2 regions of the Pseudoalteromonas sp. P1-7a genome follow, and region 1 is predicted to be linked to the other one. Evidence: predicted binding sites of a transcription regulator. Region 1 holds the regulator's gene; the other holds the start of a gene.
What was found. The regulator NrdR, encoded in region 1, represses ribonucleotide reductase genes. The targets are predictions, from matches to a motif close to AAACACNANATNTNGTGTTT.
Positions count from the first base shown of each region.

Region 2: a site for NrdR is predicted at 3,069-3,088, ahead of nrdA (class 1a ribonucleoside-diphosphate reductase subunit alpha). Genes of this name have one in related genera too.

Region 1 covers NZ_LKDU01000029.1:33,902-39,579, reverse strand. Annotated here, with positions in the region: gene ribD (bifunctional diaminohydroxyphosphoribosylaminopyrimidine deaminase/5-amino-6-(5-phosphoribosylamino)uracil reductase RibD) at 1-1,073, opposite strand, end outside; gene nrdR (transcriptional regulator NrdR) at 1,076-1,525, opposite strand; gene glyA (serine hydroxymethyltransferase) at 1,937-3,193, opposite strand; gene thrC (threonine synthase) at 3,464-4,747, opposite strand; gene thrB (homoserine kinase) at 4,759-5,678, opposite strand, start outside.
Region 2 covers NZ_LKDU01000017.1:72,978-78,655, forward strand. Annotated here, with positions in the region: gene gyrA (DNA topoisomerase (ATP-hydrolyzing) subunit A) at 1-1,230, opposite strand, end outside; gene ubiG (bifunctional 2-polyprenyl-6-hydroxyphenol methylase/3-demethylubiquinol 3-O-methyltransferase UbiG) at 1,409-2,119, shown strand; gene AN389_RS11945 (HAD family hydrolase) at 2,119-2,799, shown strand; gene nrdA (class 1a ribonucleoside-diphosphate reductase subunit alpha) at 3,212-5,494, shown strand; gene nrdB (class Ia ribonucleoside-diphosphate reductase subunit beta) at 5,567-5,678, shown strand, end outside.

The DNA.
Region 1 (5,678 bases):
TCTGTAAACGTCAAATTAACGGTATTTTGCATATCTGTCAGCGGTGCAAAATTAACTAAGCTTTTTGCATCGCCCCCCATTAATTTTGGCGCTAGATAAAATATATATTCGTCTATTAAATTAAGCTCTGTCATTTTACCGGCAAGTGTAGCACCCGCTTCTAAATAAACATGATTAAATTGCAATTTAGCAAGGTGCGCTAAAACAGACGTTAAATTAACTTTGTTATTGTGCTGTGGCACTTCTATATGCCTTACAAAATGTGGCCATTGCGCTGATTTATCAACCTTGGTAGTAAATATTATTATATCACTTTGAGTATTGAATAATGCCAACTCTGGTGTAAGCCTATTTTGCGAGTCAATGATAACACGCACAGGTTGGCGAAGAGGTAACTCGGTAGGTAAAGCCTCTGGGAGTTCGTTTAACCTGACATTAAGTTTAGCATCATCCGTAATGACCGTATCGGCGCCGGTTAAAATAGCGCAACTTTGTGCTCGGTGTAACTGAACATCTTGTCGCGCAGCTGAGCCAGTAATCCACTTACTTTGTCCATTTTTAAGCGCAGTTTTACCATCAATACTAGCGGCCATTTTACACGTTACGTACGGCAGCCCCTGCTCCATACGCTTAAAAAACCCCAAATTAAGTGCGCGCGCTTGCTTCTCTAACAGCCCAAAAGCAACCTCAATACCAGCATCGCTAAGTATTTTAAGCCCCTTGCCTGCTACTTGCGGGTTAGTATCGACCATCGCAGCAATCACCTTTACTACACCTGCCGATTTTAAAGCTTCTGCGCAAGGAGGAGTCCGCCCGAAGTGACTACACGGCTCAAGCGTAACATAAGCTGTTGCGCCTTTTGCATTTTCACCTGCTACAGCAAGCGCATTAACCTCAGCATGTCCCTGCCCCGCTAATTGATGAAACCCTTCACCAACTATGTGGTTATCTTTAACTAAAACACACCCTACATTAGGGTTAGGAGTGGTTGTAAATCGCCCTTTTTTCGCAAGTTCGATGGCCCGCGCCATATACATTTCATCTTGTTCGGTAAACGGTATTTGGCTTTGCATTACTACTCCCCTAAACGGGCAATTTCTTCACCAAATTCGCGTATATCTTCAAACGAGCGATATACAGAGGCAAACCGCACGTAGGCGACTTTATCAAGCTTTTTAAGCGCCTCCATTATGCACTCCCCCACCAAGTGGCTCGATATTTCTCGCTCACCGGTAGCACGCAACTGCGATTTGATAATATTAACCACTTCATCTACTTGCTCAGTACTTACAGGGCGTTTTTCTAGGGCGCGATTAAGGCCATTTAGTAGCTTGTCTTCGTTAAATGGTTCTCGGCTACCGTCTTGTTTAATCACACGAGGCATAACTAACTCGGCGCCTTCAAAGGTAGTAAATCGCTCGTGACACTCGTTACATTCACGACGACGGCGAACTTGGTGGCCTCCGCCAACAAGGCGAGAATCAATAACTTTAGTATCTTTTGCGGTACAAAATGGGCAATGCATAACTAGGTAGTTCCGTTTTAAACAAAAAAGGCCGCTATTTAGCGGCCTTTTATCTTAGCAAAAAAATAGGGCCTGTTGGCCTTTCAGGATTAAATTTGTTCTATCTAGGGGTGATTTAATCGCGACGCGAGGTTTGTAACCTAGTGGGCTAAATAAAAACCGAGCAAAGCTTCCGCGTCCTGCTCACGCCCCTTACCTACATCCATGTAGGCAACAAAGAGTAAATCGCCCCTAGGACGAACCCGAGGGCAGTGCATGTTTGGCATTTATGCTGCGTTATCGCCTATTTGTGTGGAGTAACCACACTACATAGATTCTGCCTTGCCTAAAAACCAAACATACTACTGCAAATTAAACCTCGAAAGGTAAACAGGCCCCTTGTTGTGCTCTAAATTACTGCTGCTTATGCAATTAAGCGTATACAGGTAATTTTGCACAAATTGCTTTAACTTTTTCTTTAACTTGTGCTTGTACAGACTCATCGTTGATGTTGTCTAACACGTCACAAATCCAGCCAGCAAGCTCTTTAGACTCAGCTTCTTTAAAGCCACGACGGGTAATTGCAGGTGAACCAATACGCAAACCAGAAGTAACAAACGGTGAGCGAGGATCGTTTGGTACAGAGTTTTTGTTCACGGTAATATTTGCATTACCAAGCGCTGCATCTGCATCTTTACCTGTAATATCTTTATCGATTAAATCAAGTAAGAACAAGTGGTTTTCTGTTTTATCAGATACGATTTTGTAGCCGCGCTCTTGCATAACAGCAACCATAGCTTGTGCATTTTTAACAACTTGTGCTTGGTATGTTTTAAACTCTGGTTGTAGTGCTTCTTTAAATGCCACTGCTTTTGCAGCAATAATGTGACACAAAGGTCCACCTTGACCGCCAGGGAATACAGCACTGTTAAGCTTTTTGTAAATTGCTTCGTCGCCACATGCAGAAATAATTAAACCACCACGAGGGCCTGCTAATGTTTTGTGGGTTGTTGTTGTTACAACATGCGCGTGAGGTACTGGGCTTGGGTAAACACCCGCGGCAATTAAACCTGCAACGTGAGCCATATCAACAAATAAGTAAGCACCTACTTTATCAGCAATCTCGCGGAATTTAGCCCAATCAGCAATACCTGAGTATGCAGAAAAACCACCAATAATCATTTTTGGTTTATGCTCTAGTGCTAGCGCTTCTACCTGTGCGTAATCAATTTCGCCGGTTACTTCGTCTAGCCCATATTGGATAGCATTATATAGCTTACCAGAGAAACTTACGTGTGAACCATGCGTTAAGTGACCACCATGAGCTAAGCTCATACCAAGTACAGTGTCACCGGCTTCTAATAACGCTAAAAAAACAGCGGCATTAGCTTGAGAGCCTGCATGAGGCTGAACGTTCGCATAGTCAGAACCAAATAACTCGTTCGCACGATCGATTGCGAGTTGCTCAACAACGTCTACGTGCTCACAACCGCCATAGTAACGTTTGCCCGGGTAACCTTCTGCGTATTTGTTTGTAAGCTGTGAACCCTGCGCTTCTAGTACGCGTGGGCTACAGTAGTTCTCTGATGCAATTAATTCAATGTGCTCTTCTTGGCGAGCAGTTTCTTTGTTTATCGCGTCAAATAACTCTGGATCAAAATCCGAAATATTCATGCTACGTTCTAACATTGGGGTCTCCTAGGGCAACGTGTATGGTGTTTTTTAGAGGCTTTATTGTACGCTTTAAACAACGCTTTGCCTACGCTCTTAAGTTGAGGATATTTAAACAGGGATTGAATCTATTTCACAGCATTTTTAAGATGATATTTTTTTATAAATTCATTAATAATTTAAATGACTTTTAATTTTTACATTTAATTAGTTAATGACAGTAGTTTTATAAACTGCATTTAAAACACAAAAAAAGCGGCCAAAGCCGCTTTTTTAACACTAAGTTAGTTAGCCCAACTTAGTGAGTATTTCATTACGTAACGCGTCGTAATCAGCGTTAATGTCCTTTGCTAAACAAGGTTTTGCAAGTGCGTCGCTCAGTGGTTTTGGCATCTCAAGTTCAATATTAAGAATCTCTTCTACGCTTTCTTTAAACTTAGCTGGGTGAGCAGTTGCTAAAAAGATACCCGCGGCGTCAGCGGCTTTATTCTCTACAAGGCCTTGGTATGCAATAGCGGTATGGGGCTCTGCAACATAACCAATTTGTTGAATATTTTTCATCACTGCTTGCGTATTTTCTTCGCTCACGCTGGTTGAGTAAAAATTATCGTAGCTAAACCAGTTATTATCTAACATTGTTTGCACACGTGGCCAGTTGTTTGGTTTGCTCACATCCATCGCATTTGAAAGCGACTCAAGCGTGGCATTTGGCGCCCAATTTTTATCAAGCATGTAGCGTGGCACTGTATCGTTTTGGTTAGTCGTTGCGCTTAGTTTACCTACTGGCAAACCAATTACAGCACCAATCATGGCGGCACATACATTACCAAAGTTACCACTAGGGACTGAAATATGCGCGGTAGCACGCTTTTCTTTTGGTAGCTGTGCAATGGCCTCAAAGTAATAACATACTTGTGCCACTAGGCGGCTAATGTTGATTGAGTTAGCTGAATTAAGACCCAGTGTAGATTTAACTTCGTCATCTAAAAACGACTTTTTAACTAGCTCTTGGCAATCATCAAAACTGCCATCAACTGCGTAACAATGAATGTTGTTACCAAGCGTAGTAAATAGCTTTTGCTGAGCAAGCGAAATTTTGCCTTTAGGGTATAGAATAACCACATCTATATTTGGCTTGTTGTAAAACGCATGCGCTACAGCAGCGCCAGTATCGCCAGAGGTTGCCGTTAAAATCGTGACTTTTTCGCCTTTGTTAAACTGTGCTAAACACTCAGCCATAAAGCGTCCACCAAAGTCTTTAAACGCAAGCGTAGGACCGTGAAAAAGCTCTAAACAATAGTTATTGTCTTCAACCTCTACCAATTTTACGGGGAAGTTAAACGCATTTTTTACCATTTGAGCAACAGTATCAGCGGGCAGTTCATCGCCAATAAGGTGCGATAAAATTTTGCTACTGCGGGTAACAAAATCCATATCTAATAACGTATCTACATCTGTTAGTGGCGCTAAGCTTTCAGGGAAAAATACCCCCTGATTGCGCCCAAGCCCTGTTTTTACCGCTTCAACAAACGACACTTTTTGAGAATTTTCTTTTAAATTATGTAATTGCATAAATGCCTATCCTATAAAACTGTTAATTGACGCGTGCCATCGTTATCTAATTTACAAATGTGGCAAAAGCCCTGCTCATTTATATAGTTTTGCGCTAACCACTGCGCACATTTTTCAGCCGCTTCTAATGTTTTACACACTGTAAATAACGTAGGGCCTGCACCTGAAATACTGACAACTTCAGCGCCTAATGCTGGAAGGTTCGCTTTTGCCTCACTGAAGCCGGCAATTAAAGGCGCCCGGTACGGCTCTGCAATATCGTCTTGCATAATGCTTAGTGCATCATCAAAACGCTGCGTTAATAACAAACTGCTAAATGCCGATAAACGCTGAGCAAACACAACCCCCGCATGCATACTTAACTCTTTTGGTAATACCGAGCGTGCCTTTGCGGTATTAAGCGAAAAACCAGGGAACGCCGCTACGTAGTACCAGTTTTCATCAACTGGTAAAGCAATTGACTTATCAGGAATTAAATCGCCTGTAATCTGTAAGCCCCCTAAATAACACGGGGTGATGTTGTCGTAATGACGCCCACCACTGACTATCGCTTCAAAATCAGCCATTAACTCAATCAGCTCAACTTGGCTTAAATTGGTTTGAGCAAACTTATCAAGCGCTGCAAAGGTTGCGACCACCGAGCACGCACTCGAACCTAGCCCTGAGCCAATTGGTAAGTTCTTTTTAAGTTCTAATTTTACACTTGGCATATCTGGCGCCACGTGCGCTCTAAAATGCACTAAACACTGATATGCTAGGTTTTCGCTCGCATCGCTTGGTAACTTATGCGCGTATTCGCCTGAGCAAACAAACTCATCACTTTGAGCGGCGCTTACTACGGCCACGTCACCTAATAAACTGCCATCAATAGGCGCAAGCGCTGCGCCTAGTGCATCAAAGCCCACTGCAAAATTACCTATAGACGCCGGAG
Region 2 (5,678 bases), on a different contig from region 1:
CAAGGCCAATTTAGCCTCAGCTGGGGTTGGTGATTTACGAATAAGCTCAATAATAGGGTCAATGTTGGCAAGCGCAATTGCTAAACCTTCAAGGGTATGAGCACGGTCACGGGCTTTACGTAAATCAAATACGGTACGGCGTGTAACCACTTCACGGCGGTGAATAACAAACTCTTCAAGCATTTCTTTTAGGTTGAAACACTTAGGTTGGTTATTAATTAATGCAACCATATTCATACCAAACACAGTTTGTAACTGAGTTTGTGCATATAGGTTGTTTAGAATAACTTCACCAACATCGCCACGCTTAATCTCAATAACGATACGCATACCGTCTTTATCTGATTCATCACGTAGTGCGCTAATGCCTTCAATTTTTTTATCTTTAACAAGCTCAGCAATCTTTTCAATTAAGCGGGCTTTATTAACCTGATAAGGGATTTCGTGCACGATAATAGTTTCGCGGCCTGTTTTTTCATCGGTTTCGATGTCGGCACGTGCTCGCATGTACACTTTACCACGGCCTGTTAAGTAGGCATCTTCAATGCCTTTTTTACCATTAATAATGGCAGCCGTTGGGAAGTCAGGACCTGGAATGTAATCCATTAATTCATGAATCGTTAAATCAGGATTTTGAATAAGCGCTAAACAGCCATTCACCACTTCAGTTAGGTTATGTGGAGGAATATTTGTAGCCATACCTACCGCAATACCCGATGAACCGTTTACCAGTAAGTTAGGCACTTTGGTCGGTAAAACGTCAGGAATTTGTTCGGTACCGTCGTAGTTTGGAACGAAATCAACCGTTTCTTTTTCAAGATCGGCTAATAACTCATGCGACATTTTTGCCATACGTACTTCTGTATAACGCATTGCCGCTGCTGAATCACCATCAACCGAACCGAAGTTACCTTGGCCATCTACAAGCATATAACGTAGTGAGAATGGCTGTGCCATACGCACGATGGTGTCATAAACTGCACTGTCGCCGTGTGGGTGGTATTTACCAATTACATCACCGACCACACGGGCCGATTTTTTGTAAGGCTTATTCCAGTCATTACTAAGCTCGTTCATTGCAAACAAAACGCGGCGGTGAACAGGTTTTAAACCATCACGTACGTCTGGTAATGCACGTCCTACGATTACACTCATTGCATAATCTAGGTAGGAGTTTTTTAACTCGTCTTCAATATTGACTGGCAGAATTTCATTGGCGAGATCAGTCATTTGATATCACATTCCTTCAGTATCAGCTCTTTGCAACCCGGTATTGGGTGCCAAGAGTATTTGTTATTATTTCTAAGCGACCATGCTATCACAATTAATTTTAATTTACAGGCGCAAAACTTTGCGATTTATCAATTTAGGCCTATATAATGGCCTCAGATTGACGAGGAAGTATTTTATGACCGAACATCAAAATGTAGATAACGCAGAAATAGCAAAATTTGAAGCCATTGCTGAGCGATGGTGGGACCAAGACGGAGAGTTTAAACCTCTTCACGAAATTAACCCATTACGATTAGACTTTGTAGCTAACAAAAGCCAAGGTTTATTTGAAAAAGAAACACTCGATGTAGGTTGTGGTGGCGGTATACTTAGTGAAAGCATGGCGCGCATGGGGGCAAACGTAACCGGTATAGACATGGGCCAAGAGCCACTCACCGTAGCCAAACTACACAGCCTAGAAACGGGTGTAAATGTTGACTATATAAAAGTACCTGCAGAGGAGTTTGCAAACCAGTACCCTGCTCGCTTTGATGTAATAACTTGCATGGAAATGCTTGAGCACGTCCCTGATCCTGCCTCTATAATTCGTGCAGTAGCAAAGCTTGCCAAGCCCGGCGCTGATGTATTTTTCTCAACTCTTAATAAAACGCCTAAAGCATACTTGTTTGCTATTGTAGGTGCTGAAAAGCTATTGAAAATGGTGCCCGAAGGCACACACGACCACAACAAATTTATCAAACCTGCACAACTAATTGCATGGGCTGAGCAAGCAGGCTTAAAAGTACGCGCCAGTGCAGGTCTTAGCTATAACCCGCTTTCTAAGCAATATTCATTAAATACAGATGTAAGTGTTAATTATATACTTCACTTTGAGAAGTTAGCGTAATGGCTAGCTCTTCTACTCCAGTAACTCCTTTTGAGTACGATGCTTTTTTATTTGATTTAGATGGCACTTTACTTGATACAGCTGATGATTTAGGTGCAGCATTGAATGCTGTGCTTAAAAGTGAAGGTGTTGCACAAGTTACACCTGAGGCGTACCGAAAAGCTGCTTCTAATGGTGCAGGTGCATTACTTGAGCTCGGCTTTAAAGAACAATGGGCCACGCAACCTCAAGCACAGCGGATAAAACAGCTAGTGAGTTACTATAGCCAAAACCTAGCTAATCACACACGTTGCTTTGAAGGTATAGAATCATTACTCATAGCCCTTGAGAACCAAGCTATAAAATGGGGGATAATGACCAATAAACCTGGGTTTTTAACCGACCCTTTAGTGGCAGCTATCCCCGCATTAAAAAATGCACATGTGGTGATCAGTGGCGATACACTTACCGAAGCAAAACCGTCTCCTTTACCCTTATTACACTGTACAAAACTGATGAACGTTGATCCTAAGCGTTGTTTATATGTAGGTGATGCACAACGTGATATACAAGCGGGTAAAGCTGCAGGTATGCATACCGCTACAGCGCTTTGGGGCTATATACCAAGTATTGAGGAGGCGTTGCGCTGGGAAGCCGACTTTAATTGGCGCAGCCCTATTGATGCTTTTAACCATATATAGTGCCATTAGCTCTATTAAACACTATATATTGTGATTGTGTTAGTTTTTATGCAAAGCTTGATGATAAAAAAAGCAGTCAAAATTTATTTTCAAAATGCGCAAATTTAGCTGATCATTAGTTGATTTTTACCTATTTCAACTTAAATGATTGTTCAAAGGTGAGTGACTACTAACACAATTGCTTTATCCCAAAGTTATCCACAAATAGGGGCAATTATGTCCCTTGCAAATCAACTCAGACCACACTATCTTGTGATCTCTAAATTGAACAACACCAGATATTGTGGCCAAATGTTATTCAATTAAATTCGCCCATACGGTGAAACTTATAATAAATGAATACGTACCTTGCTTTAGCGAGGTATAAAACATTGGTCAAAATACTCAATTCCCAAGGAATACAGGCAAAGCTATGAACCAACAGTTATCTGTAAGCAAGCGTGACGGGCGTAAAGAGCCGCTAGATCTTGATAAGATCCATCGCGTTATTGAATGGGCCGCCGAAGGTTTAAACAACGTATCGGTTTCACAGGTTGAATTAAAGTCGCACATTCAATTTTACGACGGTATTCGTACAAAAGACATTCACGAAACCATCATTAAAGCAGCAGCCGATCAAATTTCAAAAGAGTCGCCTGACTACCAGTACTTAGCTGCCCGCTTAGCTGTATTCCACTTACGTAAAAAAGCGTATGGCCAGTTTGAGCCTCCACGTTTATTTGACCATGTTACAAAAATGGTTGAAGACAAACGCTACGATGCTCACTTACTTGTTGATTACACAGAGCAAGAGCTTGACGAGCTAGATGCGTATCTTGATCATTCGCGCGATCTTAACTTTAGCTACGCAGCCGTAAAGCAACTTGAAGGTAAATACCTGGTACAAAACCGCGTAACAGGTGAAATTTACGAAAGTGCTCAGTTTTTATATATTTTAGTGGCTGCGAGTTTATTTTCTGACTACCCGCGCGAAACACGTATTGATTACATCAAGCGTTTTTACGATGCTGTATCAACGTTTAAAATCTCTTTACCTACACCCATTATGTCGGGTGTACGTACCCCTACTCGCCAATTTAGCTCATGTGTACTTATTGAATGTGGCGATAGCCTTGATTCAATCAATGCTACATCATCTGCGATTGTTAAATACGTATCACAACGTGCGGGTATTGGTATTAACGCCGGCCGTATTCGTGCGTTAGGTAGCCATATTCGTAACGGTGAAGCGTACCACACTGGTTGTATTCCTTTTTATAAGCACTTTCAAACAGCTGTTAAAAGCTGCTCGCAAGGTGGCGTTCGTGGCGGTGCAGCAACCTTATTCTATCCGCTTTGGCATTTAGAAGTAGAAAACCTGCTTGTACTTAAAAATAACCGTGGTGTTGATGATAACCGTGTTCGTCACTTAGATTACGGCGTACAGTTTAATAAACTAATGTATTCTCGTTTGATTAAAGACGATTATATCACGTTATTTAGCCCATCAGACGTACCAGGTCTTTACGATGCATTCTTTGAAGACCAAGATGAATTTGACGCACTATATATAAAATACGAGCAAGACGAGTCTATTCGTAAAAAGCGTATCAAAGCGATTGAGCTATTCTCAATGTTTGCGCAAGAGCGAGCTAGTACAGGTCGTATTTATTTACAAAACGTGGATCACTGTAACACTCACAGCCCGTTTATTTCTAAAGTTGCGCCAATTCGCCAATCTAACTTATGTTTAGAAATTGCATTGCCAACTAAGCCGTTAAATAACGTAAACGACGAAGAAGGCGAAATTGCCCTTTGTACGCTATCTGCATTTAACTTAGGTGCTATTGAATCGCTTGATGAACTGGAAGAGCTTGCGGAACTGGCAGTACGTGCACTTGATAATCTACTTGATTTCCAAGACTACCCAGTACCGGCTGCACGTAATGCCACAATGGGCCGCCGCACATTAGGAATAGGTGTAATTAACTACGCTTACTACTTAGCTAAAAATGGTAAACGCTACTCAGATGGCAGTGCTAATGCACTGACTCATAAAACGTTTGAAGCAATTCAATATTACTTAATGAAAGCATCAAACGAGCTTGCTAAAGAGCGTGGCGCGTGTCCTAAGTTTAACGAAACAACGTACTCTCAAGGTATTATGCCAACGGATACATACAAACGTGACTTAGATAAAATTTGTGATGAGCCACTGCACTTAGATTGGGACTCATTACGTGCCAGCATTAAAGAGCACGGCATGCGTAACTCAACACTTAGCGCATTAATGCCTTCAGAAACATCGTCGCAAATCTCTAACGCGACTAACGGTATTGAGCCACCACGTGGTCACATTAGCGTTAAAGCAAGTAAAGACGGTATTTTAAAACAAGTAGTGCCAGAGTACGAACGCTTAAAAGATAACTACGAGCTGCTGTGGGATATTCCATCAAACGATGGTTACTTACAGTTAGTGGGCATAATGCAAAAGTTTATTGACCAAACTATTTCGGCCAATACAAATTATGATCCAAGTAAGTACGAAGGCGGTAAAGTACCTATGAAAGTCTTATTAAAAGACTTACTGGGTGCCTACAAATTGGGTGTTAAAACACTTTATTACCATAACACCCGCGATGGTGCATCAGATGCACAAGACGATACGCCAGAAGTCGAAGATGACGATTGTGCAGGCGGCGCGTGTAAAATTTAATAGATAAACTTAAAGCGGGCTCTTTGCCCGCTTTGTCCTGATAGTTTTAGTGATAGTTTTTGAGTGATAGACATGTCTTATACTACTTTTAGTCGTAACCATAATGATCAAATGCAAGAGCCAATGTTTTTTGGCCAAACCGTTAACGTTTCGCGTTACGATCAACAAAAATACCCTATTTTTG